3 regions of the Allorhizobium sp. DMC15 genome follow, and region 1 is predicted to be linked to each of the others. Evidence: predicted binding sites of a transcription regulator. Region 1 holds the regulator's gene; each other region holds the start of a gene.

Region 1 (7,953 bases):
CCTGGCCCTGGTTCGCAGCGCCGTCGCCGAAATAGGCGAGCGAGACATTGTCATTGCCGCGATACTTGTTGGCGAAGGCGAGACCGGTGCCGAGCGACACCTGCGCACCGACGATACCGTGACCGCCGTAGAAATGCTTCTCCTTGGAGAACATGTGCATCGAGCCGCCCTTGCCCTTCGACAGGCCGCCCCGACGCCCGGTCAGTTCGGCCATCACGCCACGGGCGCTCATGCCGCAGGCCAACATATGGCCGTGGTCACGATAGCCTGTAATGACCTGATCGCCTTCCTTCAGGGCCATCTGCATGCCGACAACGACAGCTTCCTGGCCGATATACAGGTGACAGAAGCCGCCGATGAAGCCCATGCCGTAAAGCTGGCCGGCCTTTTCTTCGAAACGGCGGATCAACAGCATTTCACGATAGGACGCGAGCTCCTGCGCCTTGTCGAATTCGGCGATTACACCGGTGGTCAGTTCTTTCTTGGCAGGCTTGGCCGAAGGCTTACGACCGGTCGCAGTCGCGGATTTGCGCGGCGCCATTCATCCCTCCCGTGGGTTATGGTTGGTCTGTTGTTGGGTGTAGAATAGGGAAGAAAACAGGCATCCGCAATGCCAGAAATGCATAGGTCATATTCAAACCAAGCATCTGTAAAATATATGAAATCTGTAATTAACCTAATCCCGGTTTATCAGAAATAGGTGTTGAATATCACGATTTCATCGGGGCGCGACATATTCAGCTGGTAACGCGCCTTTTCGTCGATGATATCTTCATCGAGCGAGCCGTCGCTGAGCAGGCTCACCTCTTTCTCCAGCTGCATGCGCTGCTTCACGAGCTTATCGAGCTCAGCCGTTCGAGCCAGCTGGAGCCGATCGAACTGCTGACCTGCTTTGAGGCCATAGTCGCCATGCACCGAATGATATCCGAAGTAGGAAAGGAAGGCGACGGTGATGGCAGGGAGGGCAAGACGTCCGTATTTCTTCTTCTTGTGATGCCTGGTCCACATGCCGACAACTGCCTTAAAACGCGTAACTTTCGCTCAAAGTAGCGGGGATGTCTTAACCGATCGTTGACCGAAAATGACTGGCAATGAAAAGCCCGCGCCGGTTGCCCGGCGCGGGCTTAAAATTCAGTGTTGTCTACAACGATCAACCGCGCAGGATGGATGTCCCGGCATAAACCGCCTGCGGACCGAGCTCTTCCTCGATGCGGATGAGCTGGTTGTATTTCGCGGTGCGGTCCGAGCGGGCGAGCGAACCGGTCTTGATCTGACCGCAGTTGGTGGCAACCGCGAGATCGGCAATCGTTGAATCCTCGGTCTCGCCCGAGCGGTGCGACATGACGGCGGTGTAAGCCGCGCGGTGTGCGGTCGACACGGCGTCGAGGGTTTCCGACAGCGAACCTATCTGGTTGACCTTGACGAGGATCGAGTTGGCGACGCCCATCTTGATACCGTCGCGCAGGCGGGCCGAATTGGTGACGAAGAGGTCGTCGCCGACGAGCTGAACCTTCTTGCCGATCTTGTCGGTCAAGGTCTTCCAGCCGTCCCAGTCGTCTTCGGCCATGCCGTCTTCGATCGAAAAGATCGGGTATTTGGCAGCAAGCTCGGCGAGATATTCCGCCATGGCTTCCGGCTCCAGCGTGCGGCCTTCGCCTTCGAGAACATACTTGCCGTCCTTGAAGAATTCGGTCGAGGCGCAGTCGAGCGCGATGTGCATGTCTTCGCCCGGACGGTAGCCGGCCTTCTCGATCGACTTCATGATGAAGTCGAGCGCGGCAGGCGCCGAAGCGAGACCCGGCGCGAAGCCGCCTTCGTCACCGACGTTCGTGTTGTGGCCGTCGGCTGCGAGCTGCTTCTTCAGGGTGTGGAAGACTTCCGAACCCATGCGGACTGCGTCGCGGATGGTCTCGGCACCAACCGGCACGATCATGAACTCCTGGAAGTCGATCGGGTTGTCGGCATGAGCGCCGCCGTTGATGATGTTCATCATCGGAACCGGCAGGACATGGGCGTTCGGGCCGCCGACATAACGGTAGAGCGGCAGGCCGGCCGACTGAGCGGCAGCCTTGGCGACAGCGAGCGATACGCCGAGGATGGCGTTGGCGCCAAGACGAGCCTTGTTCGGCGTGCCGTCGAGCGCGATCATCAGATTGTCGATCTGGATCTGGTTCTCGGCTTCGTGACCGCCGATCGCATCATAGATCTCGCCGTTGACGGCTTCGACGGCCTTTTCGACGCCCTTGCCGAGGTAACGCGAGCCACCATCGCGCAGTTCGACGGCTTCATGCGCACCGGTGGACGCGCCCGAAGGAACCGCGGCGCGGCCGAAGCTGCCGTCTTCGAGATAGACGTCGACCTCGACGGTCGGGTTGCCACGGCTGTCGAGGATCTCGCGGCCGATGATGTCGGTAATGGCGGTCATGTTCGCTCCCTGTAGACGGAAATTGGACAAGGCTCGGCGGCCGATCACCCTGGCGCGACGCCCGCGGACCTGCCTGTGAGTCACCCTGTCTTACCCGATGATCGGGAAAATACAATGACGGATCGGAAGCGGGATGAACGAAAATCTAATCGATTTAAAGCGGCATTCCCGGCGCTGCATCTTCTTTAGCCGATTGAAGCGCCGGGAAAGTGTGTCAAACGGCCTTGGCTATGTCGTCAAAGGCGATCAGTTTTTCGAGAAGACGGCGCATGTTGTCGATCTGAACCATGTTCGGTCCATCGGACGGCGCATTGTCCGGATCCTGATGGGTCTCGACAAAGAGACCGCCGACGCCAACGGCGACCGCCGCACGGGCGAGCGTTTCAACGAATTCGCGCTGGCCGCCGGAGGAGCCGCCCTGCCCGCCCGGCTGCTGCACCGAATGCGTGGCATCAAAGACCACCGGCGCACCCATACCCGCCATGATCGGCAGCGAGCGCATGTCGGAGACCAGCGTGTTGTAACCGAAGGAGGCGCCGCGCTCGCAGAGGAGGACATTCGGATTGCCGCTGGCATTGAGCTTGTTCAGCACGTTCTTCATGTCCCAGGGCGCCAGGAACTGGCCCTTCTTGACGTTCACCACGCGGCCGGTCTTGGCCGCGGCGACCAAGAGATCGGTCTGGCGGCAGAGGAAGGCCGGGATCTGCAGGACGTCGACCGTCGGGGCGACGGCCGCGCACTGTTCTTCCGTGTGGATGTCCGTCAGCACCGGGATGCCGTATTCCTTCTTGATGTCGGCGAAGACTTCCATTGCCTTTTCCAGACCGATGCCGCGCTCAGCCGACAGCGAGGTGCGGTTCGCCTTGTCGAAGGAGGACTTGTACACGAGGCCGAGGCCAAGCTCGCGGCACAGCTCCACCAGACGACCGGCGATCATGAACGCATGATCGCGGCTCTCCATCTGGCAAGGGCCGGCAATCAGGGCGAAGCGGCCCTTCTGCGAGAAGACGGCCCGGCCCTCGCCTTCACCGACGACGACTTCGGAATTGGTCACAGTGCTCATTTCAACTCCTCGAAGGCGAAGGCGACACCCTGGCCTTTCTCCGGCGCGACAACGAGGCGCGCTCCTGTTTTGTGATAGCGGACGCCATTAGCAGCGAGGCAGGCTTCTGTCACGCCGAGATCACGGCTCGCGACCACAACCACCGCCCCGAGCAGACCCCGTTCTTCGCGCGCATCCGAGAACCCGTATCGAGCCGACAGTCCATCTGGTGTCAGGACATCGACCCTGGCATTGGCCGCTTCGATCGATAGTCCGAAAGAATCGGCCGTGACGTCGCGCTGCCGCAGCGCCGTCTCCAACAGATACTGGAAATCGCTCGGATTATTCTCGCACAGCACCACGCCTCTCAGGCCTGCTGCCGCGTTGGCGTGGTCCAGCAAAGCACCGCGATCGGCGGGCAAGGGGTTCACGCGCTCACAGGCGAAAGCAAAAAAGTCGGGCGAGCGCAGATCGGCGGCGAAGGCCAGCCGAAAAGATCCCTCTACTTTGCGGCCATTGGGAAAGCGAAACTCGCGCGAAAAGCCCAGCAGTTCACCACCGCTCAAACCTTCGGCGACAAAGCTCGCATGATCTGCTCCGGCGTCATCGGTCTTGACGACGATTGCCGAGAGACCCTCGCCCCTTCGGAACCGAAAAGCCTGGTCACGCGCGACAAAAACATTCCCGGCCCGCACCGCCGACAGACAGTCTTCCCGGCTGCCGACGGCAAGCGGTTCGAGATAGGTGTCGTCGCGGAAGAAAACACAGGCGTTTTCAGTGCCGAAAGGGTGACGAGCATCGGCTGCCACGGTGAACCCAAGGCGGCTTAGCCGCTGTCTGGCAGTAACGAGATCGATCACCGGCAGCACAAGGTGGTCCAAAGCGCGCGGCAAAGCGGGAACAGGCGACATGAAGATACTCCGTTACGACCAAACTAGGAATTACCCGAGCGCTTTGTAAGGGCCTCGATCGCCTCACGGAGCGCATCGATCTCGGCCCGGGTGTCGCGCAATTCCTTCAACACCTGCTCATCGATCTTGTGGTGGAGCGCGAGAACCTCGATCTCGGCCTTCAGATTGATCTCATAGTCCTTCGCGGCCATGAAGCGGTCACGCTCGGCCTGGCGGTTCTGGCTCATCATGATGATCGGCGCCTGAATGGCGGCCACCATCGAGAGGATCAGGTTCAAAAAGATGAAGGGGTAGGCGTCAAACGGACGGGCTACCAGGATCACCGTGTTGAGAACAACCCAGGCGAGGAGGAAGACAACGAAGCCAATGATGAAGCTCCAGGAGCCGCCGATCCGGGCAATCGAATCGGCCAGACGCTGACCGAAACTTGCCCCGGCGAGAAAGTCCTCGCCGGCATTGGTCGACACCGTTCGGCGCTGGCGAGCCTTGACCAGAACCTTCTTCTCTGCCGATGTCAGTTGGTCGGCCTGCTTCCCGAGCAGAGTGTTCTCCAAGTCTTTCAGCATGGTGTAACTCACAGAGATTTCAATTCGTTGCTCGGACTTGCTCCCGGCTGTCTGGCTGCCAGCATCGATCGGACATGCAAGGTTGCCAGCACCCGGCCGAAGACGCCTATCGCATTTTCATACGGGTTGTTCACGGAAATTTATCTACTTGCGGAACACATATGGAACATATAGTGTCTGTTCTGGATTTGTTTCACAAACGGGGCCCCGCATATGCTGACGCGCAAGCAACAGGAACTGCTTCTCTTCATTCACGAGCGGATGAAAGAATCGGGTGTGCCTCCGTCCTTCGACGAGATGAAGGACGCCCTCGACCTGGCATCGAAGTCCGGCATTCACAGGCTCATCACGGCGCTTGAAGAACGGGGCTTCATCCGGCGGCTTCCCAACCGCGCGCGTGCTCTTGAAGTGATCAAGCTACCGGAGGCCTATACGCCCAGCCTGCAACCGCGGCGTGGGTTTGCGCCAAGCGTCATCGAAGGCAGCCTGGGAAAGACGCCGCCGCCTGCCCCGGCGCGTCCCAGCAACGACGATCAGAATGCGTCGGTCAGCGTGCCTGTCATGGGGCGCATCGCCGCCGGCGTGCCGATCTCGGCTATCCAGAACAACACGCATGACATTACCGTTCCGGCTGAGATGATCGGTTCTGGCGAACACTATGCCCTGGAGGTCAAGGGCGATTCGATGATTGATGCCGGTATTCTCGACGGCGATACCGTGATCATCCGCAACGCCTCGAACGCCAATCCCGGCGACATCATCGTGGCATTGGTCGATGACGAGGAAGCAACACTGAAGCGGTTTCGCCGCCGTGGTGCCTCGATCGCGCTGGAGGCTGCCAACCCGGCCTACGAGACACGCATTTTCCCGCCGGACCGGGTCAAGATCCAAGGGAAGCTTGTCGGCCTGATCCGGCGCTATCACTGATCCGTCGCCGCGCCGTCATCTGATGTCGTGGCGGCCAGAGGCTGGGGTCTGGTTGCCAAAAGGGCGGCCTTGAAACCGTGTTGGGAGGCAGTCCCCCCGGTTCGCCAGTCGTAGAGGCGATGCACCGTCCATGGGCGTGGCGGGCCTGCCAGCGCTGACGTGACTTCGATTTTTCTTTCGTGGCGATCACCAAGCCGCAACTCGAGAGCGCCGCTTGCGCGCAATGTCGTTTCGCTGATCAAGATCGCGCCTGAATTGCAGCGGGTCAGGCGGCTGCGGACGCCGAGCACAACGATGTCGGCGACGTCACAGGCGAGGCCGGCAATATCGGCGCGGTCGATGACGAGCACGGTCCAGAGGCCGGCAATCTTTGCCGCACAGGCACCGCGAGCGCAGGTGAAGCGGTCGCCCGCGGCGGATCCTGCCAGTTGGTCCAATACCTTGCCTGCCTGTTGTTTTGTCACCGCATCCCATGTCTCCTCCTTTTTCCAATCGGCCGGTGGCGGGAGGACGAGTGCGTCTGTTTGGTCCGGTGGCCGATGATTTTCGACACCGAGCGCAGGCTTCCACTGGTCAAAAAGGAAGGTCGATGGACGCACGCGGTTGGTAGCGAGGGTCTTCGCCTCAGCATCGCTTCGCGGCCTCGGCCAAAACGCGACGAGGCGGCCATCCTCGCTGACCAGCAGATCGGCCGGCCTATCTGCTGGACGCAGCCAGGACGCAGCCAGCGTGACGATCAAGAGAACGCTCCCGGCGTGCCGTAGCCGCGTATGCAGTAACGTGATCAGCAGGAGCGCGGTCACGGTGAGTGCTGGAAACCAGCCCGGCTGACGCGGGATGAGCGCCGCCTCATCCCAGCCGGCGACGGTGTGCGCAACCTGCAGGACGAGATCAAGTCCGAGACCCATGATCCAAAAGAATGGGGCATCAAGGCCGAGCGGCATCATCAGCATGGCGATGAAGCCGGCCGGCATGACCACGATCGAGATCAGCGGCATGGCCGCCAGATTGGCCTCAAGCCCGTGCATGGACAGGCGATGGAAATGCGTGACCGCAAAAATGGCCGTCGACAAACCGCCAATCAGGGATGTGGCGAGCGTCCCACCGACGAATTTCAGCACAAAGCTTGCCAGTTTGCCCGGGACCGATTGGGGAGCCGGCCAGAGGGTGCGCGGCCTCGTGCGCCAGGCTGCATAGCCAGCGATCAGGGCTGCCGTCGCGGCAAAAGACATCTGAAAACTCGGCCCCATGACGGCGGAAGGCTGCACGACCAGGATCAGGATCGCCGCGACAGACAGGTTGCGCAGACTGATCGCGGGCCGGTCGATCAGCACGGCAACCAGCAAGATCGCGGTCATCAGATAGGCGCGCAATGCCGAAACCTGGTAACCGGATATGAGGACATAGGCGGTCGCCGCCAGAAGTGCGCCGGCGGCTGCGATTTTCTTTATGGAATAGTGCTGCGCTAAACCCGGAAGGAGGCTCAACAGTGCCCGCAGGCCGACAAAGAAGATACCGGCGGCAAGCGCCATGTTGAGACCGGAGATCGCGGTGATATGGGCAAGCCCCGAAAGCCGTAACGCATCCGTCGCCTCCTGCGACATCGAGCGCCGTTCACCGGTGATGATGGATGCGGCGAATGCGCCGGTATCGCCGGGCAGTACGGCATGGATACGATCGGAGATCCGGTCGCGCAGGGAAAACAGCCATCGATCCAGCCGGGTCCACGGGTCCACGACCGGCGAGGCAGCCGTCGCCGGCCGTTCCGGAGCGCCAAGAAAGAACCCCACCGCGCCAATCCCGGCATAATAGCTCTGAAAGGCAAAATCGTTGAGACCGGGCAGCGCCGGGCCCGACGGCGGCGACAACCGCAGACGGCCGGTGATGCCCTCGCCGATCCTGAACCCCTCATGTTGGCTTCGGGCCAAGACCGAAATGCGCTGCGGCGCGCGGCGCAGAGCCGGCTCGGCGGTCGCCGCCACGCGGATGACATAGCGCCATTCGCCGGCCGACCCCGCCTCCCGCCGCTCCACCTGGCCGGTGACCGTGGTCACCACGGGAGAATCGAGAAGGATCGTCGCG
Region 2 (7,953 bases), on a different contig from region 1:
AGACGGTGAGAAAATAGGGCTCGTAGCGTTTCTCGGCGATGAGCTTCAGTTCGTAATCGAGCAGACCCAGAACCTTTTCAGGAATTTTTTCGGGATAACGTTTCCTGGCTCCCTCATAGGTCAGTCGACGCAGGGCCAGTGCCGGCGATTCTCCTTCGAAGCTTTCGTCAGGATATTGATGTGCCAGTTCATCGAGCGAAAAATTGAGCCGACTAAAGAATTTAACGTTATTGGCGATGGATTCAGGATATCCTCGAAGGAGACGGGCCATTTCCCGACCGCTCTTCAGGTGACGTTCGGCATGGGCATGAAGCCTGAACCCGGCTTCCGCGATACCGACATGCTCACGGATGGCGACAACCACATCTGCGAGAGGCTTCCGCTCCGGTGCATGATAGATGGCGTCATTGGTGGCGACCAATGGCAGGCGGAGGCTTCGCCCTATCAATTCCAGTTCGGCAAAGGTCTTGCGGTCCAGGCCGTCATGACGCGGGGTAAGTGCCAAATAGAGCTTATCCTTCAAAGCCGGCAGAAGGCATTGCAGACGTAGTGCAAAGGCTTTGCTGTCAGCGACCTCCGGTAAACATGGTGGAATCGCGATAAAAAGGAGATTGCCGGACCAGTCCAAGAGGTCAGTCTCGTAAAGCGTGCAGACGCCTTTTTGCGAACGCAGGTTTCCGGCACTCAAAAGACGACAGAGATTGCCCCAGCCTTTGCGATCGATGGGGTAGGCGAGCAGTTCGGGTGTGTCGTCGGCAAAGACAAGACGCGCTCCAGGTCGAAACGCAAGACCTTTCTGCTTTGCCGAGGCGTGCAGGCGAACAACGCCCGATACCGTATTCACGTCGGCAAGGCCGATGCCGTCCAGGCCCAGGGCGAGCGCCTGCTCGACCAATTCCTCGGCATGCGAGGCCCCGTCGAGAAAGGAAAAATTACTCTTCAGTCCTATCTCGTAAAATGGGGGGCCATTGTTGGAAGCGGCGGATGTCACGAAAACATCCCCTGCAGAAACCAGGTCGGACGGTTCGCCGTCTCCCGCTCGTAAAGTCCCTTGCGGTATAGCCAGTACCGCTGTCCCATCGTGTCTTCGATGCGAAAATAGTCACGGGGTTCCTCATTCTCGCCATCGATCCACCATTCAGGGGCAAGACGTTCGGGCCCTTCTGCGCGGGTGATGCGGCGTTGAACCCGTCGCCAGCGAAAGCTTGCAGGCGGTCCATCGGGTACGGCGGACATGACCTCCACCTCTTCGGGCTGACTGAGCAGACGCAAGGGGCGCTCGCCACGCATAGGTGGCTTCACGGACTGCTCGGTCGCCTGCCGACTTCCCAGTGTCTTCAATCCGTCGGCGATGGGCGCATGATTTGACGCGCGATCCGGCCAATGACTGGCAAGAGACACCGGCAGTCGGAGCGCCCTCTCTCCAAGGCGTGCAAATACCTGGTCAAGGAACCTGGTCAGATGTTCGCTCTCATCCTCTTCTTCAACGAGGCCTGACTGGCGGTTTTCAAAGGATTCGCTCCAGAGCACGTTGAGACGCAGCAGTTCGAAGCCGAAACCAGCTTCCAGCTCGTCCCTGAGAACAGAAAGCCGTTCCTTGAACAGGGCCTTGATACGAAGAGGATCGCGCAAAGGAGCCGAGGCGCCGACTTCGATCCGAAAGACGCGGCCGTCGACGCGAAAGATCAACAGTTCAAACAGGCGCCCGCCTTCATTTCTGGCTTCGAGAGCCGTTTTCAGGCCTGTGGCCAGACGCCCCGCGAGGTCTAGGATATGGTCTTCAACGACAATCGGTTCGGCTAGCCGTCGTTCGGCCGAAAGCAGTGCCGGCATGCGGCGCGGGGAGATGGCCTCCCCTTCTCGACCCAGCGCCTGATCGAGCCTCAGCAGAGGGGCGCGTCCAAAACGGCGGGTAATCGGTGCGCGGGCGGCAGCGAGGAGATCGCCGACGGTTTTCAGGCCGACCCGGGCCAGATCCATGATGGTCTGCGGTTCAAGTCGAAGGGCCGAGACCGGCAGCGGGGCGAGAACATCCTGAGCCTCGGGACCGGCAATTACTCGTGGCCCTCCAAACCGACTGATGGCGCGGGCGAGGCCCGGTGTCGGGGCGACCGAAACCTCTACGGCAAGGCCGAAGCCCGCCAGCCGTCCGGCAAGATCCTCTACGAGGGAGGCCTCACCCCCGAACAGGTGGGCGCAACCGGTGATGTCGAGGGCAAGACCGTCTTCTCCATCCAGTGCCACCAGCGGTGTGTAGCGGTCACACCAATCGGCGATGGCCTCGAGAAAGGCCCGATCCGCTGCCGGATCGGCTTCGACCACATCCAAGGCAGCACAGATGGCGCGGGCCTCTGCCAGACCTTGGCCGATGCGCAGACCTAAGCTTTCGGCGGCTTCATCAAGCGCCGTCAATCGCATGGCATTGGCGGCACGGGCGGCACAGACGAGAGGTGCCCGTTCAGGATGCCCGCTCGAGGATGGGGCCGAACGCCACGACAGACCCCAGCGCCGGCGGGCGATGCGATCGGTCGCGAGCCGTGGAAAGTAGAGGCAGAGAATCCGGCGATTCGGCGCTGGTTGATCCTGCGTGAGCAAGGGGGCAAAGGCGGCGGTCATAGGGGTTCCACTCCAGGATAAACTCCGTCAGTCCCGGAAAGCGGGACTTCTCGGCAAGGATAGAAAAAGCAGGAAGCCCGATGCTGCCGCCCAGCAGGGTTCCATCGGCGAGAATGCGCGCCGCCGCCGGCGCGGTCTTGACGGACAGACGAAGCGAGGCGCTTGATGCCTCTTCCTCTCCTGCCTGTCGCAGTACATACAGTCTGCCCCCGCAGCCGCGGACCCTGAGGCTCAGGCGTCGGCTCTCGGTCAGACCGAATTTTTTGGGATTGCCACGTATTTCGAGCACGACGCTAGAGAAGGCTCGTGATGCCAATGCTGCTTCCGCCAGCCAAAGGGCATCTTCGATCCTGCGCGGTAGTGCGTGTACCAGTTCGGCTGGATGCAGTCCGAAATCCACGAGGCCCGGCGCGTAGATCAGGCCCGAATCCCGCACGACATCAGGATCCGCGATGAAAAGCATGCGCTTGGGTCTTCCGGTTGTTGCCTGGTCTGCGCCGATGATTGCCAGGGCCAGCGCAAAACCGGTGGTGGCACCGGCTTGCTGCAACCGCTCCCCACGCAGTTCCACCATCAGACCTGGCATAACCAGTTCTGCCATGAGGCTTTCGAACCGGAAGGCCGACATGCTGGAGGCAGAGCTCTCCTTGTCCTGCATTTCGGCGTGGCTCTTCTCGTCAAGTCCTGCTGCCAGACGGGCGGCATGATCCGGCTTTCCTTCGATGCGGGCGATGGCCTGCCGAAGGGAAAAAAGCTCTTCATGCGCCAGAGGGCTCACGCCCATGACGGTCTCTCCCAGATCATTTGTTCTCTATATGTTCTTAGAGATTCCAGAGCCGAACAAAAGAGTCAACTGGATTCCAATAAGAATTTATTCCTCTTCGGGATTTGCTCTCGAAATGGGCGGGCAAAACGCCTATATCTTCAACCAGTAAGGAGTAATCATGGCCCGCATTGACCAGAGCGAGGATTGGCGCGAACGCCATGCCCCGACGATCAGCACGTTCGAGTCGCTGGCGATCGAGGCCTATGGCCACTTGCCGCAGGAATTCCGCGACCTGACCAAGGATCTCATCATCGAGATCACTGATTTTCCAACGGATGAAGTGTTCGAGGATATGGCGCTGGAAACGCCCTTTGATCTGCTCGGCCTCTTCGAAGGGCGTGGCATTTCCGAACGTTTCACGATGGAAACGGGCATGATGCCCAACCGCATCACGCTTTATCGTCGTCCTATCCTGGATTATTGGGCCGAAAACGAGGAGGCGCTGGGGGATATCATAACCCATGTGCTGATCCACGAGATCGGTCATCACTTCGGTCTCTCCGATGACGACATGGAACGGATCGAGGAAAGCGCGGAAGAGGCCGCAGCGACGGATCGTTAGTCCTCTCTCTCACATCCCTTGTAAGCCGCATCTGCAACGACGGATGTGGTTGCGCAAGAAACGGGTGGGCTAGGCCAGCAGTCGACCCCTATCACCGATCTCCCAACCCAGGAGATCATCATCATGAACAGTCTTCACGGCAAAGTGGCCATCATTACCGGCGCGTCCTCAGGCATCGGGCGTGCAACTGCGCATCTCTTCGCCCAACATGGCGCTGCCGTCATCCTGAACGCTCGTGGTTCTGAGGCCCTCGACAAGGTGGCTTCGGAAATCCGACAGTCCGGCGGTCGCGCCGCAGTCGTTCCGGGAGACGTGGCTCAAACCGAGACACAGGCCAAAATGGTGCAGGCTGCGCTTGACCATTTTGGTCGTCTCGACATGGCGATCAACAATGCCGGTATGGTCGGACAGATTGCTCCACTCGCCGAGCTCGATACGCAAACATGGAGCGACGTAATGAGTGTCAATCTCACCTCCGCCTTTCTGGCATCGCGGGAACAGATCCCGGCAATGTTAAAGACCGGTGGTGGCGCTCTTGTCTTCGTCTCCAGCTTCGTTGGCACGAGCGTCGGTCTGCCGGGTATGGCGGCCTATGGTGCGGCCAAAGCCGGATTGATGGGGCTGGTGAAAGGGATCACCGCAGATTATGGGGCCAAGGGCATCCGCGCCAATGCGCTGCTTCCCGGCGGAACCGACACTTCCATGGCGGGAAACCAGGCGCAGAAGGACTGGGCGGCCTCGCTGCACGCCCTCAAACGGATCGCGCAACCGGAGGAAATCGCTGCCGCCGCGCTTTTTCTCGCTGGACCCATGGGAAGTTTCGTCGCCGGCTCGGCGCTCTATGCGGATGGTGGCAATGCTGCCGTGAAGTAGCAAGGCCCTCTCTCCCCTCGCCTCGGTCTGTCTCAGTCGACATGTCGAAAACGGGATCGATAAGCCGCCGGACTGGTCGACAGGCGGCTGCGGAAATGGTGGCGCAATGTCGCCGGTGTACCGAAACCTGCGGCGAGTGCTACATCATCCACCGATATCGCTGCCTGTCGTTCCAAAAGATCACAGGCGCGGCGCAGCCGACGGGCGAGAAGAAATTCGCCGGGGCTGCTGCCTGTGAGGTCGCGGAAACGGCGCTGGAATGTCCTCGTGCTCATGCCTGCGCGTGCGGCCATGTCCGCAAGGGTCAATTCGTGCTGCAGGTTCGCGTCGATCCAGTCGATCAGAGGACCGAGCCGCTGACCCTCGCGCTCTTTGGGGACCGGAGCCACGATGAACTGTGCCTGGCCACCCTCGCGATGGGGTGGCACGACAAGACGTCGGGCCACGCTATTGGCCGCTTCTGCGCCGAAATCGCGGCGCACGACATGCAGACAGAGATCGATGCCGGCGGCACTTCCAGCAGCGGTCAGCATATCGCCCTCATCGACATAAAGGACATCCGGGTCGAGGTGGATCTGCGGATGTCGTGCCGCCATTGCATCGGCATAACGCCAATGAGTCGTGGCGCGTCGCCCATTGAGCAGGCCGGTGGCCGCAAGCACCATCACACCCGAACACAGCGACATCAGACGAGCGCCTCTCAAATGGGCGGCGCGCAATGCGTCGAGCAAGGTGTCTGGTACAGGTTCATCGATTCCCCGCCAGCCCGGAACGACGATCAGATCCGCTTCCTGCAGGAGTTCCAGTCCGCCTGCGGCTGTGGCCGTAAGGCCGCCTGCGGCACGCAGAGGGCCTTGTTCTATGGCCGCAGTGGCATGACGGTACCAGCCTCTTCCCATCTCCGGCCGAGCAAGGCCGAAGACTTCCACGGCTACTCCGAATTCAAAGGTGCAAAGTCCATCATAGGCGAGCGTCACAACGCGTGGCCCGTCGAGCCGGGATGTCGAAAAGGGTGACGTGTTCCATGTCATTGGCGAGATCTTTACGTCTATTGTCTTCCAGGCCAGTTTCGTGAAATGCGGCAAGAAGGCAAGGTCCGATCGTCCAACCGAGAGGAAACCCGATGCCCAGCCTCGTTACTGAAATTCCTGCTGCAGAGTCCGCGCTTGTTGAAGCGCATTATTCCAAGCGCCTGGCCTTCGAGACGGATTGCTGGGATGTCCATGCAGCCCTGGAAAAGGGAGACCCTGATTTTGTGCTTCTCGATGTACGCGGGCCTTCCCTTTTCGAGCTCTCCCATGTGCCCGGCGCTATCAACTTGCCGCATGGCAAGATGACTGAACGCAAAATGGCGGAATGGCCTGCCGATGTGCTCTTCGTCGTCTATTGCGCCGGGCCACATTGTAACGGCACCGACCGTGCGGCCCTTCGGCTGGCCAGACTCGGTCGAAAGGTCAAGGTGATGATCGGCGGCATAACCGGCTGGGCGGATGAAGGGTTTGCTTTGGAAACAGGTGGCATCGCCGCTGCCTGATGTCGTCTCAGAAGGGCGGCCCGGATGAGCCGCCCTGTCAGGGGCGGGATCAGCCTTCCCGGCGCAAGACCATGCCGGCATGGTAGAGGACGCCATCACGAAAATCACCATCAGCGGTAAAGCCCGTATCGTCCTGGTATTCGATATGGGTACCGGTTATCTCGTAACGGCCTAGATAGGCCCGCTCGCGATCGCCGCGGGCTTCGACGTAGCGGTTGTCGGGCAGAAGTTCGTGGCGGATATACCGGTCCTCCGTCACCCACAGGCCCACATAGGGATGGCCTGTCCGACTTTCCTTTATCATGGTGCCAGCACTCCCTTCCCGAGCAGACCGGCAATGGTTTCCGGCTCGACGACCCAGGCATAATTCAGTTCCTGGCGGATCTTCCAGGCGCCGTCCTTGCAGATCCATCCGAGTTGCGAACGGCCGTCGAAGGCGAGAACCTCTCCGTTCAGCCGCTCGAGGCGACCGACAAAGCCAAGAGTCGTCGAGGCAACATTGCCGTCGGCCAACTGGTCATGGCCGGTGCTCAGGCCATGGTGGACGGAGCGCGCGGCATTCTGCAGATCCTCCCAATTGGCACCGTACCGGCTGGAATCGCCGAAGAGCTGCGTCTTCCCGGGGGCGAAATTGTCAAAGAAGACACCCTGCGTGTTCTGCAGGTCGTAATAGCGTTGCATCTTCTTAGCGAAGACAAAGGCGGGGTCGCCCTCGCGTCGTTCCCATCCATCCATGATCCAGTCGCGATGCAGTGCAAGCGGGCTTTCCGCACCGGTTATGGCGCAAGCTGCGCCCGCCGCTGACGCTTGGGTCAAGAAAGCGGGGAGCATGGAAAAGGTGAGCGCACCGGCCAAGACCGATTTGAAAATTTTGGCCATCGAATTTCCTTTCGTGTTGGGTTGAACGCAATCGCTGCGCCAATGCCAAGGACCCTAGACGGACCACATTGTCGCCGGTATCCAGCTCACAGTGATCAAATTGGTGAGCCAAACTTTACAATGACGATGGATCTGAACCTGCTACCGCTGTTTCTCGCTGTGGCTGAAGAACAGAGTTTTGCCGCCGCCGCCCGGCGTCTCGGTGTCACCCGTTCGGCTGTCAGCCAAGGGGTGCAGCGGCTCGAAAATGCCTGCGGGATCGCACTCGTGGTGCGCACGACACGCAGCGTAAGGCTGACGGAATCAGGAGAGAAACTGCTGGCAACGCTTGGCCGTCCGATGGCGGAGATCGAGGCTGCTTTGGAGGATCTGGGCGGAGACTCCAGACCCGCGGGGCATCTCAAGATTGCTGTCTCATCGATAGCAGATGCCTTTCTCTCCGGTCCCTTGCTCGGTAGTTTTGCGGAAGCGCATCCGGAAATCACCATTGATGTGACGGTGACCGACGAGACAGCTGATATCGTATCCCGTGGTTTTGATGCCGGGGTGCGCCTGGGTGAGGTGATCGAGAAGGATATGGTGGCGATTGCGCTGACGGGCGATCAATGCGAGGCGGTGGTCGCCTCGCCCTCCTATCTCGCAAGGCATGGCGTGCCGCAGCAT
Region 3 (7,953 bases), on a different contig from region 1:
CAGGATCACGCCTGGGCTGCGACGCCCCTGCCAGCAGGTGTCTTCTCGGCGAAGGAGCAGAAATGCCTCGCCGAAGGCATTTATTTTGAGGCGCGCGGAGAATCCGTGAAGGGCCAGGCCGCCGTCGCACAGGTCATCCTCAACCGCGTCCGCAATCCACACTATCCGGATACCATCTGCGGCGTCGTCTATCAGAACGAAGACTGGCGCAACCGCTGCCAGTTTTCCTTCGCCTGTGATCGGATCCCCGATATCGTCACCTCACCGCGCCACTGGAAGATCGCGAAGGAAATTGCCATGGCGGTCACCGCCGGCAAGATCTGGTTCAAGGATGTCGGCTCGGCAACCCATTACCACGCCACCTATGTGCGCCCGGCCTGGGGCCCGACGATGAAACGGGTGGAGAAAATCGGCAAGCACATCTTCTACCGCACCTATGGCGGCGGCTGGAGCTGACGCCATCAGCGCAGCCGGTCGAGCCATCCGCTGAGCAGGGGGACGACCAGGAACGATGCCAGATAAAGGGACGGGGCCGCGATAAGGATCGGGATCAGCGGACCGAGGTTGCTCTCGGGCCAATAGGTCCAGCCGATATATGTGCCGATCCACCAGCCTGCCAAAAGTGCCAGCAGGATGCGTGTCACGAACCGTATCATGAAATCGTCCTCCGCATCCGGGCCTCGACGACATCCATTTAGCATACTTCGCTGTCGGTCGGCATGCCACGGGTTCGGACCCGGCGGGCTCCGACTTCCCTCTGGCCGGATGCGGGGGATTCTCGCCCTGTGCCGCGGCCAAGTGACACGATTTGCCACTTGTCATCCGACGGGAAACGCCCCATTACACTTAAGTCTATGATTTTTCGGGGTTAATTTGTGGTGTAACTTGCCCCTTCTATGCCTTGACTATATGGGGCCTCAAAATTATGGTGCGGCCGACTTCAAAGCGGGCCAGAAGGGTATGTCTCCGGCCGTTTCTGCATTCAATTCGGGCGCAAACGGCCCATCGAAGACGGAGCGGACGTAGAGGATCATGACGGATAACCGGGAAGAAGGTCTGGACGAACGTCGTCGACGACTGGCCGCCGAACTCGCACAGCGAGGCGTCGCGGACAAGGCTGAGGAACGGGACGAGATCCGCGCCGAAGAAACCCGAAAGGGTTACGGAATGGCGATGAAGATCTCGAGCGAGTTCATCTCGGCCGTGATCGTCGGTGCGATCCTGGGCTATCTTTTCGACCACTTTGTGGGCACGTCTCCCTGGGGCATGATCGTCATGCTTCTCCTGGGTTTTTGTGCCGGTGTGTTGAACGTCTTGCGCACGGTCGGAATGGTGGCGACGCCAAATCCCGTCGAGCGAAAGATGGATTTGGAAAACAAGGGCAAGGACCGCTAGTCGGTCCGCGCCGGAAGAGAATGCCCGCTCCGGCGGCAAAAGCGAAAGAGCAGAACGTGTCGAACGATCCTACTCATCAGTTCCTGGTTCAGAAGATTGTGCCGATCGAAATCGGCGGAGTTGATCTTTCGTTTACCAATGCATCGCTGTTCATGGTTGCCACTGTAGCCGCAGCCGCAGGTTTCCTCTACTTCTCCACCTCCAATCGCGGCTTGATCCCGACGCGCATGCAGTCGGTCGCCGAGATGTCCTACGAATTCATTGCCTCCATGCTGCGCGAAGGCGCCGGAAGCCACGGGATGAAGTTCTTCCCGATGGTCTTCTCGCTCTTCATGTTCGTTCTGACGGCGAACCTGCTCGGTATGGTGCCCTACTTCTTCACCATTACCAGCCAGATCATCGTAACCTTTGCCCTCGCGCTCTTTGTGATCGGCACGGTTCTCGTCTATGGCTTCTACAAGCACGGCCTTCACTTCCTCAAGGTCTTCGTGCCGAGCGGTGTTCCCGGCGCGCTCCTGCCGCTGGTTGTCGCGATCGAAGTGATCTCGTTCCTCTCGCGTCCGATTTCGCTCTCCGTGCGTCTCTTCGCCAACATGCTGGCTGGACACATCACGCTCAAGGTTTTCGCAGGCTTCGTAACCTCGCTCAGCGCGCTCGGTGCGCTCGGCGTTGGTGGCGCTATCCTGCCCCTCCTCATGACCGTCGCCCTGACGGGTCTCGAGTTCCTCGTCGCCTTCCTCCAGGCCTATGTTTTTGCGGTGCTGACTTGCATGTACCTCAATGACGCAATACACCCCGGCGGGCACTAAGGATCACCGACATCGGCGCCTCTCGCGCCAGTCAATAGCCGCAAACAACCATCTCGAAGGAGTTCATTCATGGAAGCGGAAGCAGCAAAGTTCATCGGCGCAGGTCTGGCTTGCTTTGGCATGGCCGGCACGGCTCTCGGCCTCGGCAACATCTTCGGCAGCTACCTGTCGGGCGCCCTGCGCAACCCGTCTGCCGCTGACAGCCAGTTCGGCCGTCTGGTATTCGGCTTCGCCGTTACGGAAGCTCTGGGCATCTTCTCGCTGCTCGTAGCTCTCCTTCTCCTGTTCGTCGTCTAATAGCGACTACAGTCTGGGATCACGGCGCGCCAAACCGGCAGCCGTGATCTCGCGCATTTGAGCCTACACCTGGAGGTGAGCATGTTTGTGACCCCCGCCTTTGCTGAGGAAGTCCCGGCAGAAGGCCAGCTTCACACGGAAACCGGCGTTGCCCATGACGAAGGTCACGGCAAGGCAGTATTCGGACCGTTCGATACCAGCACCTTTGCATCGCAGCTTCTGTGGTTGGTCATCACGTTCGGCCTCTTCTACATGCTCATGCAGAAGGTCATCGTCCCGCGCGTCGGCAGCATCCTTGAGACGCGCCACGACCGCATTGCGCAGGATCTCGACGAGGCCGCCCGGCTCAAGTCCGAGGCCGATGCCGCCATTGAAACATACGAGCGCGAACTGAGCGCAGCCAAGGCGAAAGCCGGCCAGATCGCTTCCGTCGCCCGCGATGAAGCCAAGGCAAAGGCTGATGCAGAGCGCGCCAAGGTCGAAGCCGACCTGAACGCCAAGATCGCCGCCGCCGAAACGCGGATCGCCGAGATCAAGGCCAAGGCATTCGCCGAAGTCGACACCATTGCCATCGATACTGTCGGGTCGATCGTCGAAGAACTGATTGGTTCCAAGGCAACCGCCGCCGACATCAAGGCCGCCGTCTCCGGCGTCGCCAAGCAGGGAGCGTGACGAGCATGCATCTCGACGCAACTTTCTACGCCCTCGTCGGCCTGATCATCTTCCTCGCCCTGCTCGCCTATCTCAAGGTGCCGGGCATGATGGCGAAGGCACTCGACGAGCGCGCTGACAAGATCTCCGCCGAACTGGCGGAAGCCAAGCGCCTGCGCGAAGAGGCCCAGCATCTGCTGGCCGAATACCAGCGCAAGCGCAAGGAAGCCGAAGCGGAAGCAGCAAGCATCGTCGCCGCTGCAGAACGCGAAGCAACAGCGCTCGCTGCCGAAGCCAAACAGAAGACGGAAGAGTTCATCGCCCGTCGCAATGCGCTCTCTGAGCAGAAGATCAAGCAGGCCGAAACCGAGGCCGTCAACGCCGTACGGTCGGCGGCCGTGGATCTCGCAGTCGCTGCGGCCGAGAAGGTCCTGGCGAAGAAGGCCGACGAAAGCGTGCAGCAGGCGCTGTTCAAGGCCTCGCTCGGTGAGGTAAAGTCGCGCCTGAACTGAGTTCGGGCGGCGTCACGAGCGCCGAAGATTTTAAACGCCCCGATCGGTCACCGATCGGGGCGCTTTTCGTTTGGAGGCACCGGCATGGCATTGCGTTCTCTCGGTACGTTTGCGGCCGTGGCCGCGCTTGTCGGCCTGACATCGCTCAAGGCGGTATGGGCTGATGAGAAGCTCTCATGGCTTGGTTGGAGCGGCGAGGGGGCGGCGTCGCTTGCTTATGGCCTGGCAGAAAGCGATCACGTCCTGCTCTCACTGGCCTGTGAGAAGGCCGGAAGCCCCATCCGCCTCGTCTATCCCCATGAACCCGAACAGCCGGTGGAAGGCGGCACCTACCAGTTGACGCTGAAGACGGAGAAGCAGGCGCTGTCGCTCACGATGACAGGCACCCGGCTGGAAATGGACGATCTCTTCATCCTCGAAGGCGAGTTGCCGAAGGGCACTGATCTCGTTGCGCTTCTCACCGCCGGAAAGACGTTGACAGTCGCCGTGGACCAGGACGTGACGGAACTTCCCCTCGATGGCGCGGCCTCGGCCGGTTCCGCCTTGTTCGAAATCTGCGGTCGCTGACTCCATCGGTCTAGAGCGCGGTTGCCGGGGCAAGTTCGGTATCTGGACCAGGTTTCAGCGGCCGGAAACTCATCCGATGCAAAGGGCAGGGGCCGTGCGCGACGATTGCGCTGCGATGGCGGTCTGTCCCGTAGCCGGCATGCAGATCGAAGCCGTAATCGGGATAGACCAGCCCCGCCCGAACCATCATCCGGTCGCGCATCACCTTGGCAACGATCGAAGCGGCGGCAATCGACACCGAACGCGCATCTCCCTTCACCACCGCCTCGCCGGAACAGCCGAGGCCGGGTGGCACGTCGCGACCGTCGGTCAGCACATGCCGTGCCTCGAGGCAAAGGCCGGCCACGGCACGGCGCATGGCATCAAGGCTCGCCTTGCGAATGTCGATCAGGTCGATCCGACGGGGCGAGGATGACGCGATGGATACGGTCGCCGTGGCGATGATCTCCTCATAGAGGGCCTCGCGCTGGCGGGCGGAGAGCTTCTTGGAGTCGTTCAGTCCCGCCGGAATGTGCTTGGGGTCGAGAATGACCGCCGCCGCCACGACGGGTCCTGCCAGAGGCCCGCGTCCCGCCTCGTCCGTGCCGGCGACAGGCCAGGAGCCTCGCCGCTTGGCCCGGCTCTCCAGGGAAAAATCCGGGACCAGCGGCAGGTCTGGAAAAAGGCCAGGAGAATCGGGTGGCGTGCGCGTTTTCATGCGGCAGAAATCGCACGCGCACCCGACCTCCTGCAAGTCCCCGGTCCCTTCGGCCATTGACGACCTCAGGGGCGGCTTACCAGGGACCACATCCGGTGCGAGGCGGCGGACAACCGCACCGGAATCTCAAACGATACGCCCTATCAGAGCAGGGAAAGCTGAACCCCGTCGCTGTTCGGCGACAGAAAAAGATCCTCGCGCAGATGCAGGCTGCGGCGAAGAAGTCCGAGCCGCTTTGTTGCCATCTCGAAGCGGCGGCTGATCTGCCAGGCATAGGGACCGGCACCCTTCATCCGCTTGCCGAATTCGGCATCGTAATCCTTGCCATCCCGCATGGAGCGCACCAGCGACATCACGTGGCGATAGCGGTCCGGATAGTGCTGCAGCAGCCAGTCGCGAAACAGCGGGCTCACTTCGAGCGGCAGGCGCAACAGCACGTAACTCGCCTCGGACGCACCAGCAGCCTTGCCGCTGTCGAGGATCCGTTCGATCTCGTGGTCGTTCAGCGCTGGAATGACGGGCGCCATCATGATGGCCACGGGAATGCCGACTTCCGAAAGTGTCTTGATCGCCTCCAGGCGCTTTGCAGGCGTCGAGGCGCGCGGCTCCATGGTCCGGGCGAGCTTGCGATCGAGCGTGGTCACGGAAATGCCGACCTTCACCAGACCCCGCTCCGCCATCGACTTCAAGATGTCGATATCACGCAGGATCAGCGCCGACTTCGTCACGATCACCACCGGATGATTGGCCTTGTCGAGGACCTCCAGGATCTGGCGCATGATCCGCCATTCCCGCTCGATCGGCTGATAGGGATCCGTATTCGTGCCGATGGCGATCGGCTTCACCTTGTAGCCGGGCTTCGACAGTTCCCGTTCCAGAAGCCGCGGTGCATCCGGCTTGGCAAAGAGCTTCGCCTCAAAGTCGAGGCCGGCCGACAGGCCCATGTAGCTGTGCGTCGGCCGGGCAAAGCAATAGATGCAGCCGTGCTCGCAGCCGCGATAGGGATTGATCGAACGGTCGAAGGGAATGTCTGGGGAGTCGTTGCGGGTGATGACAGTGCGCGGCTTTTCAACCTGCACCTCGGTCTTGAACGGAGGCATCTCCTCCAGCATCTGCCAGCCGTCGTCGAAGGCCACGCGCTCGAGCTTTTCGAACCGCCCGGACGGATTGATGCCGGCTGCTCGTCCACGCCGGCGATCGATGTCGATCCGCAGGCCGGATGCGCCCATGACTGCATCGGCAATATCTGCCGTATTGCCGGGCTGAAAGGCAGCCTGGCTCACAAGAGACAGCTCGTTCATGTTTGCTCCTCACGGGCTTCGCCGGCCCGTTCAATGACTTTATTCCTAAGCCACAAAAGAGAACAATGCAAGAACAAACTTCATAAATCTGTCAGTGGCAAAACTTTGTGCAATGCGATAGATGTAGGCAATGCTGACAGTCATCATGGAATGCCGCGATCAGGAACCGGAACTTGCACAGACGCTGTCGGTGCTGGTGGCTGGTGCTGTCGAGGGGTTGGTCAGCGATGTGGTGGTGCTGGATCACGGTTCGCAGGACGGTTCTTCCACGGTTGCGGATGCCGCAGGCTGCCGCTTTTATCAGCAATGGGACATGAAGGACGTGCTTGCCAAGGCGCGTGGCGAATGGTTGCTTCTGGTCGAACCAGGTGCGCGCCTCGGTCCGGGCTGGGTCGATGAGGTGGCGGAATATGTGGCTCTGAACGGCGTGCCGGCGCGTTTTTCCGAGTCGAGAACCTACAGGCTGCCGTTCTACCGCCGGATCACGCGCAGCCGCCCGCCGCTGGAAACCGGTTTGCTGATCCCCAAGCGCCAGGCATTGGCCGTCGTCGATTCGCAGACGGATCTGCTGCAACTCGCGAGGGGCCACAAAGCCCGGCGGCTGGCGAGCGAGATCATCCCCTCCTGGGTCGCGCGGGAGGCCCGCCGTTGATCGGCAGCAGCCTCAGCTTCCCCGCTTCAGGTGTTCGTCCAGTCGCGGCATGATTTCCACGAAATTGCAGGGCATGTGGCGGTAATCGAGCTGCAGCCTGATGATCCCGTCCCAGGCATCCTTGCAGGCACCGGGCGAGCCGGGGAGCACGAAGATGAAGGTGGCGTTCGCAACGCCACCCGTTGCTCGCGACTGAATGGTCGACGTTCCGATCTTGTCGTAGGAAATGCGATGAAAAACCTCGGAGAACCCGTCCATCTTCTTTTCGAAGAGCGGCTCCAGTGCTTCCGGTGTGACGTCCCTTCCAGTAAAGCCCGTGCCACCGGTGGTGATAACCACGTCGATCTCGGGGTCTGTCGTCCAACCCTGCACCTGCTCGAAAATCGCCGCCTTGTCGTCCTTGACGATCGCCCGCGCCACCAGGCGGTGTCCGGCCTCGGCAATTCGAGCCGCCAGCGTATCGCCGGATCGATCGTCGGCGGCCGTTCGTGTGTCGGAAACGGTCAAGACGGCGATGCCGACGGGAATGAAGGGGCGGCTTTCGTCAATCCGGCTCATGAAAGCTCTCCAGCGATCGTATGGCTGAGCAAGACATACCAGTCGGGACGGAAGCTGGACAGGGCGAGCGCCGCGCGAAGTGCCGCAGGCTCGCTGTCGTAAAGGCCGAAGCAGGTGGCGCCGGAGCCCGACATGCGCACGAAGCCGGCCAGGCTCTGACTGAGATAATCGCAGGCCTCGGCAATCTCGGGTACCAGCAGTTCCGCCGGCGGCTGCAGGTCGTTGCGAAGTTCGCTCAGTCCGGCCAGCCAACCATTGCTGCTTTCTCCCGAAGGAAGGATGCCGATTGCCGGATTGTCCCGCCGCGAAAGCCGTCGAAAGATCTCCGGCGTTGAGACAGGCAGCATCGGGTTGACGAGCACGATCGGGAAGGAAGGCAGTGCGACAGGTTCCAGGGCCTCGCCGATCCCCTTCGCGCGAAGCGGTCGCGACGTCAGGCACATCGGCACATCCGCGCCAAGTCTCAGGGCAATCGCTTTCAGCCGTTCATCGGGAAGCTTGGCCTGCCACAGCC

What was found. Region 1 encodes LexA, which represses DNA repair genes until DNA is damaged. Its sites were predicted from a motif close to TGTTCNNNNTGTGTTCNG; they were not measured.
Region 2: the regulator LexA is predicted to act here: its motif matches at 3,422-3,439, upstream of ACT53S_RS18050 (metallopeptidase family protein).
Region 3: the regulator LexA is predicted to act here: its motif matches at 6,288-6,305, upstream of ACT53S_RS04255 (PA0069 family radical SAM protein).

Annotation. Positions count from the first base shown of each region.
Region 1 is NZ_JBQUZB010000003.1:270,013-277,965, reverse strand. Features, by position in the region: gene pdhA (pyruvate dehydrogenase (acetyl-transferring) E1 component subunit alpha) at 1-541, opposite strand, end outside; gene ACT53S_RS15625 (FtsB family cell division protein) at 691-1,008, opposite strand; gene eno (phosphopyruvate hydratase) at 1,151-2,425, opposite strand; gene kdsA (3-deoxy-8-phosphooctulonate synthase) at 2,640-3,488, opposite strand; gene ACT53S_RS15610 (VOC family protein) at 3,485-4,378, opposite strand; gene ACT53S_RS15605 (DUF1003 domain-containing protein) at 4,402-4,944, opposite strand; gene lexA (transcriptional repressor LexA) at 5,158-5,871, shown strand; gene ACT53S_RS15595 (ComEC/Rec2 family competence protein) at 5,865-7,953, opposite strand, start outside.
Region 2 is NZ_JBQUZB010000004.1:82,804-90,756, forward strand. Features, by position in the region: gene ACT53S_RS18035 (error-prone DNA polymerase) at 1-991, opposite strand, end outside; gene ACT53S_RS18040 (Y-family DNA polymerase) at 988-2,418, opposite strand; gene ACT53S_RS18045 (hypothetical protein) at 2,459-3,400, opposite strand; gene ACT53S_RS18050 (metallopeptidase family protein) at 3,561-4,004, shown strand; gene ACT53S_RS18055 (SDR family oxidoreductase) at 4,128-4,877, shown strand; gene ftrA (transcriptional regulator FtrA) at 4,910-5,908, opposite strand; gene ACT53S_RS18065 (rhodanese-like domain-containing protein) at 6,001-6,411, shown strand; gene ACT53S_RS18070 (Atu4866 domain-containing protein) at 6,461-6,715, opposite strand; gene ACT53S_RS18075 (hypothetical protein) at 6,712-7,290, opposite strand; gene ACT53S_RS18080 (LysR family transcriptional regulator) at 7,411-7,953, shown strand, end outside.
Region 3 is NZ_JBQUZB010000001.1:881,453-889,405, forward strand. Features, by position in the region: gene ACT53S_RS04210 (cell wall hydrolase) at 1-456, shown strand, start outside; gene ACT53S_RS04215 (hypothetical protein) at 462-656, opposite strand; gene ACT53S_RS04220 (AtpZ/AtpI family protein) at 1,033-1,395, shown strand; gene ACT53S_RS04225 (F0F1 ATP synthase subunit A) at 1,452-2,204, shown strand; gene ACT53S_RS04230 (F0F1 ATP synthase subunit C) at 2,274-2,501, shown strand; gene ACT53S_RS04235 (F0F1 ATP synthase subunit B) at 2,583-3,173, shown strand; gene ACT53S_RS04240 (F0F1 ATP synthase subunit B) at 3,179-3,664, shown strand; gene ACT53S_RS04245 (hypothetical protein) at 3,749-4,231, shown strand; gene ACT53S_RS04250 (ribonuclease HII) at 4,242-4,928, opposite strand; gene ACT53S_RS04255 (PA0069 family radical SAM protein) at 5,072-6,229, opposite strand; gene ACT53S_RS04260 (glycosyltransferase family protein) at 6,360-6,881, shown strand; gene moaB (molybdenum cofactor biosynthesis protein B) at 6,894-7,439, opposite strand; gene ACT53S_RS04270 (4-(cytidine 5'-diphospho)-2-C-methyl-D-erythritol kinase) at 7,436-7,953, opposite strand, start outside.